DNA from 2 places in the Dietzia sp. oral taxon 368 genome. Region 2 is predicted to be linked to the other one. Evidence: predicted binding sites of a transcription regulator. Region 2 holds the regulator's gene; the other holds the start of a gene.
What was found. The regulator LexA, encoded in region 2, represses DNA repair genes until DNA is damaged. The targets are predictions, from matches to a motif close to CGAACANNTGTTCG.
Positions count from the first base shown of each region.

Region 1 (4,555 bases), 1.0 Mb from region 2:
GCGCTCGGCGCGCTGCGCTGGCGAGGGGTGGATTAGGGCGCGGGTCCCGGGACTGGGTCCCGCCTCGTTTCCGCGCCGGGCCCGCCTCGTTTCCCGCGCCGGCGCTACGGTGGGGGCGTGGCACCCACCGATCTGCCGGACACCCTCCGGTTGTCCCTGCTGGATCGGTCCCGGACCCGTCACGGCGAGTCCCACGCCTCGGCGGTCGAGTCGACACTCCGGCGCGCCGAACACGCCGACCGCCTGGGTCTGCACCGGTACTGGACGGCCGAGCACCACGCGGTGCCCGGCATCGCGAGCGGCAGCCCGCCGCTGCTCATCGCGGCCGCCGCCGCCCGCACCGAGCGCATCCGCCTGGGTTCCGGCGGGGTGATGCTGCCCAATCACCGCCCGCTGGTCGTGGCCGAGCAGTTCGCCGTGCTCGAGGCCATGCACCCGGGCCGCATCGACCTCGGCGTCGGCCGGTCGCTCGGCTTCACCGCCCCGGTCCGCGAGGCGCTCGGTGTGAGCGAGTACGACACCGACGCGTTCGACCGCGACATCGCCGCCGTGCGGGACTTCCTCCACGGCCGCGGCCCGGTCACCGCGCTGCCGGTGGTGGAGGACCCGCCACCGATGTTCGTCCTGGCCACCGGCCGCGGCCTGGGGGTCGCCGCGCGCGCCGGTCTGCCGGTCGTCGTCGGCGGTCCGCGCTTGCTGGCCGACCCGACGCCGCTGGAGCGCTACCGGGAGGCGTTCCGGCCGGACGGGGCCGACTCCGAGCCCTATGTGGTGATGAGCCTCGAGGTGATGATCGCCGACTCGACCGACGCGGCCCGTGAGTTGCTGTTGCCGGAGGCGTGGGCGATGGCCGAGTCGCGCGAGACCGGCGCGTTCGGACCGCTTCGGCCGGTCGAGGAGATCCTGGACCGGAAGTTCCGGCCCCAGCAACTACGGCGGATGGAGGAGTGGATGGGCACCGCCGTGCACGGAGACGCGGAGAAGGTGGCCGGGGAGATCGCCGCACTCGTGGAGCGCACGGGCGCCGACTAGATCATGGCGTCGACGTCCACGTACGACCGGGACGCGCTCGCGCGGGCCGACGAGGCGTTCGCCGCGCTGCTCCCCGGATGACATACGGGCGGCCCAGGGGCGGTGCCGCCCCCGCCCTGTCGAGGGCGGTGTCGCGCGGCTCCCGGGTGCGCGGGGTGGGGCTGGCCTAGGCTGGGAGGTGTGCGCCCGCCGTCACGGGCGGCGCCGGCGCCCCGGCCGAGGCCATCCGCACCAAGAACTGAACCACCGGAGGAGACCCCATGCCCATCGCAACTCCCGAACAGTACAAGGACATGCTCGACCGAGCCCGCCGGGAGGGTTTCGCCTACCCCGCGATCAACTGCACCTCCTCGGAGACCATCAACGCCGCCATCAAGGGCTTCGCGGACGCGGGTTCCGACGGCATCATCCAGTTCTCCACCGGTGGCTCCGAGTTCGGCTCCGGTCTGAACGTCAAGGACATGGTCACCGGCGCGGTGGCCCTCGCCGAGTTCGCCCACGTGGTGGCGGCCAAGTACGACATCCTCGTGGCTCTGCACACCGATCACTGCCCCGAGGACAAGCTCGACACGTTCGTCCGTCCGCTCATCGAGATCTCGCAGGAGCGCGTCGACCGCGGGGAGAATCCGCTGTTCCAGTCGCACATGTGGGACGGCTCGGCCACCCCGCTCGACCGCAACCTCGAGATCGCCAAGGAGCTGCTCGAGAAGACGGCCAAGGCCAAGCAGATCCTCGAGATCGAGATCGGCGTCGTCGGCGGCGAGGAGGACGGCGTCGAGAACGAGATCAACGAGAAGCTCTACACCACGCGTGAGGACTTCGAGGCGACCATCGACGCGCTCGGCGCCGGCAACACCGGCCAGCGCTACCTGCTGGCCGCGACCTTCGGCAACGTCCACGGCGTCTACAAGCCGGGCAACGTCAAGCTCAAGCCCGAGGTCCTCAAGATGGGCCAGGAGGTCGCGGTCGAGAAGCTGGGCCTGAACGAGGGTGACCTGCCGTTCGACTTCGTCTTCCACGGTGGTTCCGGCTCGGCCAAGAGCGAGATCGAGGAGGCGCTGAGCTACGGCGTCATCAAGATGAACGTCGACACCGACACGCAGTACGCCTTCACCCGGCCCGTCGCCGCGCACATGTTCACCAACTACGACGGCGTGCTCAAGGTCGACGGCGACGTCGGCAACAAGAAGACCTACGACCCCCGCTCGTACCTCAAGAAGGCGGAGCAGGCCATGTCCGAGCGCGTCGTCGAGGCGTGCAACGACCTGAAGTCGGCGGGCAAGTCCAAGGGCGCCTGACGCCCTGACTCGCCCGGCTCGCCCTGTCGGTTCGGTTCGGTAGGCCCGGTAAGCCCGGACAGCGGCGCTCCTCCCGTGTGGGAGGGGCGCCGCTGTCGTCGGCGGGCATGACGGGTGGCGGCTGTATCGAACCCTTGTGTGATGAATGGCACGCCGGTAGAATCGATCACAGGTTCGAGTGAGGATGCGGCGCGGGCGGGGGGTGACCGGGGTGGATACGACGACGACGAGGGCGTTCGGTCTCGGCGCGCTGCGCGCGGTGGGGGAGCCGTTGGAGTCGTTGGACGCCTCGGCGCTGAGCGAGGTGGCGCGGTCGGTGACGCTGGCGCAGAACCTGGCCGGGGCCACCCGGCTACATGCCGCGCATCTGCTGGTCGAGAGCTTCACAGCGCTGGACGAGGCCACCCACGGCGGCCCCGGTGCCGATACCCGTCCCGCGCACGCCCGCCTGGACCCGGCCGACCGGGCCCGCCACCACCTCACGGCGGCGATGGCCCTGACCGGCTGGCACGCCCGCCACCTGGTCACCGCCGGCGTGCAGATCCACACCCGCCTGCCCCGCCTGCGCGAGGCCGTCGAGCGGGGGCTGCTGCCCGAGCAGTTGGCCATCGACGCCGCCTGCCGCCTGGCCGGCATTCCCGACGACATCATCGGCGGTGTCGAATCCGATGTCGTGGCCCGCCTGACCCGCGACCTGGCCGGCGGTCACCGACCGAGCCGCACCGCCCTGGACACCACCGTCGACGCCTCCCGCGAACGCCACGACCCCCAAGGCGCCGGCGATGCCGTCGACGCGGCCGCCGACAAGCGCACCGTGCGGTTCCGCCCCGAACGCGACGGCATGACCAGCATGTGGGCCCACCTGCCCTCCGGCGACGCCGAGAAACTACGCCGCCGCATCGACGCCGTCGCCCGCGCCGCCGCCGAGTCCGGCCATCCCCGCACCCGCAACCAACTACGCGCCGACGCCCTGGTCGCCCTCGGCGATCCCAACACCACCGACATCGCCGACCCCCTACCCGACCACCCCGCCGACGCCGGCACGGCCGCCGCCGCCGCCGACGCCGCCGCCGCCGACGCTGGCGCTGGCGCGGGTCGTGCGCGGCCTGGGGCTTCGTGGGGCACCGACCAACCGATCCGCATCTCCGTGATCAACAGCATCACCCGGGGCATGCCCAACCGCGTCGAGTTCGTCACCGGCGCCTACGCCAGCTTCGACTGGCTCTGCGAGGAACTGCTCTCCGGCGGCGACGCCAAGGTCCGGTTCGAACTGCTCGACCCGCAACCGGGCACCGAGGACACCCCCGAGGCGGCGCTGAAGTACCGCATCAGCCCCGCCCTGGCCGAACGGATCCGCCTGCGCGACGGCACCTGCCGCCACCCGGGGTGCACCGTCGACGCCCACGACTGCGAGATCGACCACGTCATCGCCTTCGACCACCAGCGCCCCGAGCTCGGCGGGCCCACCGCCGAGTGGAACCTGGTGTGCCTGTGCCGCAAGCACCACCGGGAGAAAACCTTCGGCCACTGCGCCTACCGACCCGGACCCCTCGGCGAGCTGACCATCATCACCGAGACCGGACACGAACACCACACCCGACCCCACGGCCCCCTGGCCCAGGCCCGCGACCGCATCCTCGACCACCGCTGGCACCACCACCTCGACCGCCTCATCGCCGACGACGGCCACCTCACCAACCCACCCGGCGCCGAACGCGCCCTGCGCGCCACCTCCCGCGGCGACAGGCCGGAGCAGCCGACGTCGCCGGAGCGCCCAGAACGCCCAGGGCGGCCGGCGTGACCGGGCGGAGCCGATCAGCCCGGCTGCTGGCCCTCGGGCACCGAGCCCATTCCGACCCCGGGCTGGCACAGCTTCCAGGCGCCGTCCTCGTCGCGCATCCGCACCTGCTCCGGACCGGACCCGTCCGACTCGGATTCGACCGTCGCCATCGCTTCCGCGCCGCCGTCCGCGATCTCGACCCCGGTCACCTCGAGGTCCTCCGGGAACGAGCCCGCGATCGACTCGCGGAACATCGAATCGAGATCCGGCCCCGTCGCCTCGCTCGACGCGGTGATCGTGTCCACCAGCTCCTGCGGGACCCGGTTCTCCGCACACATATGACTGTTGAACTCGTCGAACGATTCCGCCGAGCTCATCTGCTCCAGCGTCTCGGCCACAGCCCGCTCGGCCCGCCCCGACGACGACAACGGCCCGGCCAGGAACA
Region 1 is NZ_CP027238.1:758,774-763,328, reverse strand. Features, by position in the region: partial or broken gene C3V38_RS03700 (MsnO8 family LLM class oxidoreductase) at 118-1,113, shown strand; gene fbaA (class II fructose-bisphosphate aldolase) at 1,293-2,330, shown strand; gene C3V38_RS03690 (HNH endonuclease signature motif containing protein) at 2,542-4,131, shown strand; gene C3V38_RS03685 (hypothetical protein) at 4,146-4,555, opposite strand, start outside.
Region 1: the regulator LexA is predicted to act here: its motif matches at 2,494-2,507, upstream of C3V38_RS03690 (HNH endonuclease signature motif containing protein).

Region 2 (4,555 bases):
CGCGGAGATGTGCGGCAACGGTGTCCGGGTGTTCGCGCACGCCCTCGTCGCCACGGGGCGATCCGAGGCCGGGACCATCGCGATCGGCACACGTTCCGGGCCCCGGCCCGCGACGATCGTCTCCCGTTCGGGTGACGACGCCACCGTCCGGGTCGACATGGGGGAGCCGCGGTTGCTCGGGCTGTCCTCGACAGAGCTCGGTGGCCGCACCTTCGCGGGAGTGGCCGTCGACATGGGCAATCCCCACCTGGCCTGTGTCGTCCCCGGATTGGACGCCGCGACCCTGGCCACCCTGCCGGTCGGGGATCCCCCGGTGTTCGACCGCGACTTCTTCCCGCACGGCGTCAACGTGGAGATCGCGACGCCCCTGTCCGACGGCCGAGTGGCCATGCGCGTCCACGAGCGGGGGGCCGGCGAGACGATGTCGTGCGGGACCGGGATCGTCGCGACGGCGGTGGCGGCCCTCGCCGATGCCGGTCGCGGTACGGGAGACGTCGTCGTGTCGGTGCCCGGCGGCGAGGTCGGGGTGACCCTGACCGAGAGCGGTTCCGCCCTCACCGGCCCGTCCGCTCTCGTCGCCGCCGGCCGGTTCCACGGCGGTGCATATCACACGCCCGCACAGGGGACACGGACGGCTCCGATGTGAGATGATGCCGGAGAATGACTATCGATCACACGGCCGCTGACCGGCCGACACGAGACCTCGATCCATCTATCGGCGAACTGCAGCTCGAGGAGAGATCCTTTCTGCGCCGGGTGGCGGGTCTGTCCACCGAACTCCAGGACGTCAACGACGCCGAGTACCGTCAGCTCCGCCTGGAGCGGGTCGTACTCGTGGGCGTGTGGACCGAGGGGTCCGCAGCCCAGGCCGATGCCGCGATGGCGGAACTCGCCCAGCTAGCCGAGACGGCGGGCGCGGAGGTCTGCGACGCCCTGATCCAACGACGCGACAAGCCGGATGCGGCGACGTTCATCGGTTCCGGGAAGGTGAGCGTCCTCAAGGACGTCATCGCCGCGACGGGCGCCGACACCGTGATCTGCGATGGCGAGCTCACCCCGGGCCAGCTCCTGGCTCTGGAGAAGGCGGTCAACGTCAAGGTCATCGACCGGACGGCGTTGATCCTCGACATCTTCGCCCAGCATGCGACAAGCCGCGAGGGTAAGGCCCAGGTGACCCTCGCCCAGATGGAGTACATGCTCCCCCGCCTCCGCGGGTGGGGCGAGTCGCTCTCCCGGCAGGCGGGTGGACGGGCCGGCAGTAACGGCGGTGTCGGCCTGCGAGGCCCCGGTGAGACCAAGATCGAGACGGACAGGCGCCGGATCCGCGAGCGGATGGCGCGGCTACGTCGCGAGATCAAGGGGATGAAGCAGTCCCGCGACACCAAGCGCTACCGCAGGAGAGCCACGCCGGTTCCGTCCATCGCGATCGCAGGCTACACCAACGCCGGAAAGTCGAGTCTACTGAACAGGATCACCGGCGCCGGCGTCCTCGTACAGAACGCACTGTTCGCCACTCTCGATCCCACCACCCGCCGCGCCGACCTCCCCGACGGACGGTCGGTCGTGTTCACCGACACGGTCGGCTTCGTCCGACACCTGCCCACGCAGTTGGTCGAGGCGTTCCGGTCGACGCTTGAGGAGGTCGTCGATTCCGAACTGTTGCTGCACGTGGTCGACGGGTCCGACGCGTTCCCGCTCCGCCAGATCGATGCGGTTCGCAAGGTGATCAACGAGGTGGTCGAGGAGCAGAACGCCGAACGCCCGCGGGAGCTGCTGGTTATCAACAAGATCGACGCGGCCGACCCGGTTGTGCTCACGGAGCTGCACCACGCGTTGCCGGACGCGGTCTTCGTCTCCGCGGCCACCGGGCAGGGCCTCGACGAGCTGCTCGAACGAATCGTGCAGATCGTGGCGTCCGGGGACAGGGAGGTGACTCTCGAGGTCCCGTATACCCGAGGTGACGTGGTCGCACGGGTCCACACCGAGGGCGCGGTGGTCGAGGAGGAGCACACCGACCGCGGGACGCGGATGGTGGTGCGGCTGCCCGCTTCGGTGGCCGGTGAGCTCGGCGAGTTCGTCACGGATGGTGGCACGCGCAACGGAGCCGCCTGACCCGCTGGAACGACGAGAACGCCGCCTGATCCGATCGTGGGACAGGCGGCGTTCTCGTCATCGAGCGCGGCTCAGAGCTTTCGGAACACCGTCACGACCTTGCCGAGGATCGTGGCGTGCTCGCCCGGGATGGGACTGAAGGACGGGTTGTGGGGCAGCAACCAGACCCCGGAGGAGTCCTTGCGGAACGTTTTCACGGTCGCCTCGCCGTCGATCATCGCGGCGACGATCTCGCCGTTGTCCGCGACGTTCTGCCGCCGCACCACGACGTAGTCGCCGTCGCAGATCGCCGCGTCGATCATCGACTCACCGACGACCCGGAGCATGAACAGATCTCCGGACCCGACGAGGTCGGACGGGAGGGGGAAGACCTCCTCCACGGCCTGCTCGGCGAGGATGGGTCCACCCGCCGCGATCCGACCGAGGACCGGGACATAGACGGGCTCGACCGCCCCGCTAGGGCGACGGACCTCGCTGGTCGGGGACCGGCGACCGCGGGTCTTCTGCCCCGGGACACCGTGCACGTCGACCGCGCGCGGCTTGTGCGGGTCCCGGGTCAGGAAGCCCTTCTTCTCCAGAGTTCGTAACTGATGGGCGACCGACGATGTCGACTGCAGTCCCACGGCGTCACCGATCTCGCGGATGCTCGGGGGGTAGCCGCGCTCCTTGACCGTGTCGTGGATGTGCAGCAACACACTCTTCTGGCGGTCTGTCAGTGAGTCGAAGTCGGGCTTCGGCATGGCGGGTCCCTTCGGCGAATGGATGTTCGACGTCGTCATCTGTGTACACCCTATAACCCCGGAACGGGGATCGCCACACACACGTTCGAAGAATTTCACCGCGGAATGGTGATCGTGTCGGAGTCGCGTGATACAACTCTAGACGTGTTCAAATTCGAACAGATGTACTGAGCAATCCATACGGATGTGCGAACGCCTTTCGCACATCGTATCGAGCAGGGAGTGGACATGACCGTTCTGGAGCTGCACTCGCACACCGACTCCACGGTGCGGTGGACGGAGATCTGCCCGGCGGAGCACCGCGCTTCGATGCACCGCGTGGATCACGGCGTCAACGCCAACCCGGCCGCGGATCCGCGGACTCGCGGACGCGGCGTGACCCGGCCCGGCGCACGGCCGGTGGGTCGGCACGACGCCGCCGCGCCCCGCCGTGGCGCGCCCGCAGACCGCCGCCCCGCCCTGGCGCCGACGGCCTCGCGGATGCCCACCCCGAGGCTGGCCGACAGGACCCGTCCGGTGTCGGCCGATCAAGTGCGCGCCTGCCGCATCGAGGCACCGGCCCCGGCCTGTGTCGTCGACGACGTGCCCGCGTGGGCACTTCTGGCCTGCGGCATCGTCTTCGGGGTGATCATGCTCCTGGCCGTGGCGTTCCTCGGCGGGCCCGCCTACGCGTGACAGGCACCCGGGCCTCCTAGAATGAGCCGGGGACGGTGGTCAATCGTCCCCGCGTCCCGTGGGCCACGACCCGGGAGGCGCGCAGTCCGGTCGACGAAGGGCCACACGGGAATGTACTGCCCTACATGCCACAACGAGGACTCCCGGGTGATCGATTCACGGTCGGTCGACGAGGGGCAGGCGATCCGGCGCCGCCGAGAGTGCCCCGAATGCGGGCACCGCTTCACCACGCTCGAGACGCCTCTGCTGACAGTCCTCAAACGCAACGGCGTCACCGAGGCTTTCAGCCGCGATAAGGTGGTCCGCGGAGTCCGCCGGGCCTGCCAGGGCCGCTCCGTCGACGAGGACGCCCTACGGCGTCTCGCCCAGCAGGTCGAGGACGCCGTCCGCGCACGTGGCGCCTCCGAGGTGCCCGCACACGAGATCGGGCTCGCGATCCTCGGACCCCTCCAGGACCTCGACGAAGTCGCCTACCTCCGCTTCGCCTCCGTTTACAAGCAGTTCAGTTCGGCCGACGACTTCGAACGAGAGATCATCGCACTGAAAGACCGCCGCACGAGCCGCTGAGTCCGCTCAGTCACCGCGGCGGCCGGCGCCCGCCCCGAGCCGCCGACGCGAGCGGTCAGCGCCGGGCCCGGGGCGCGAGCGCCGACGCCACCGCCTTCTCGATCCGCTCGGCCGAAACCGGGCGGGCCGTACCCAGGGACTGCGCGAACAGCCCCACCCTGTACTCGGCCAGCAGCCACCGCAGCTCGCGTGACGCGCGCGCGCCACCCGGTCGCCGGCGCAGGGCCGCGCACGCCTCCTCCACCGTCTCCTCCGACCGGGCCAACCTCGCCGTCAGCTGCCGGTGCCGATCGGGAGTCGTCTCCGCCATGTCGAGCCGGACGCCGACCGCCTTCACATGGCGCTCCAGGTGTGGCAGGACATCGACCGGATGACGCGCCAGGAACCCCTTGCCCACGAGGAATTCGAGTGACGGGGACACCGCTTCGGCGATCTCCGCCGGGACCTCCGCCACGCGCGCG
Region 2 is NZ_CP027238.1:3,126,488-3,131,042, reverse strand. Features, by position in the region: gene dapF (diaminopimelate epimerase) at 1-646, shown strand, start outside; gene hflX (GTPase HflX) at 661-2,112, shown strand; gene lexA (transcriptional repressor LexA) at 2,184-2,852, opposite strand; gene C3V38_RS14610 (hypothetical protein) at 3,081-3,527, shown strand; gene nrdR (transcriptional regulator NrdR) at 3,639-4,094, shown strand; gene hrpA (ATP-dependent RNA helicase HrpA) at 4,150-4,555, opposite strand, start outside.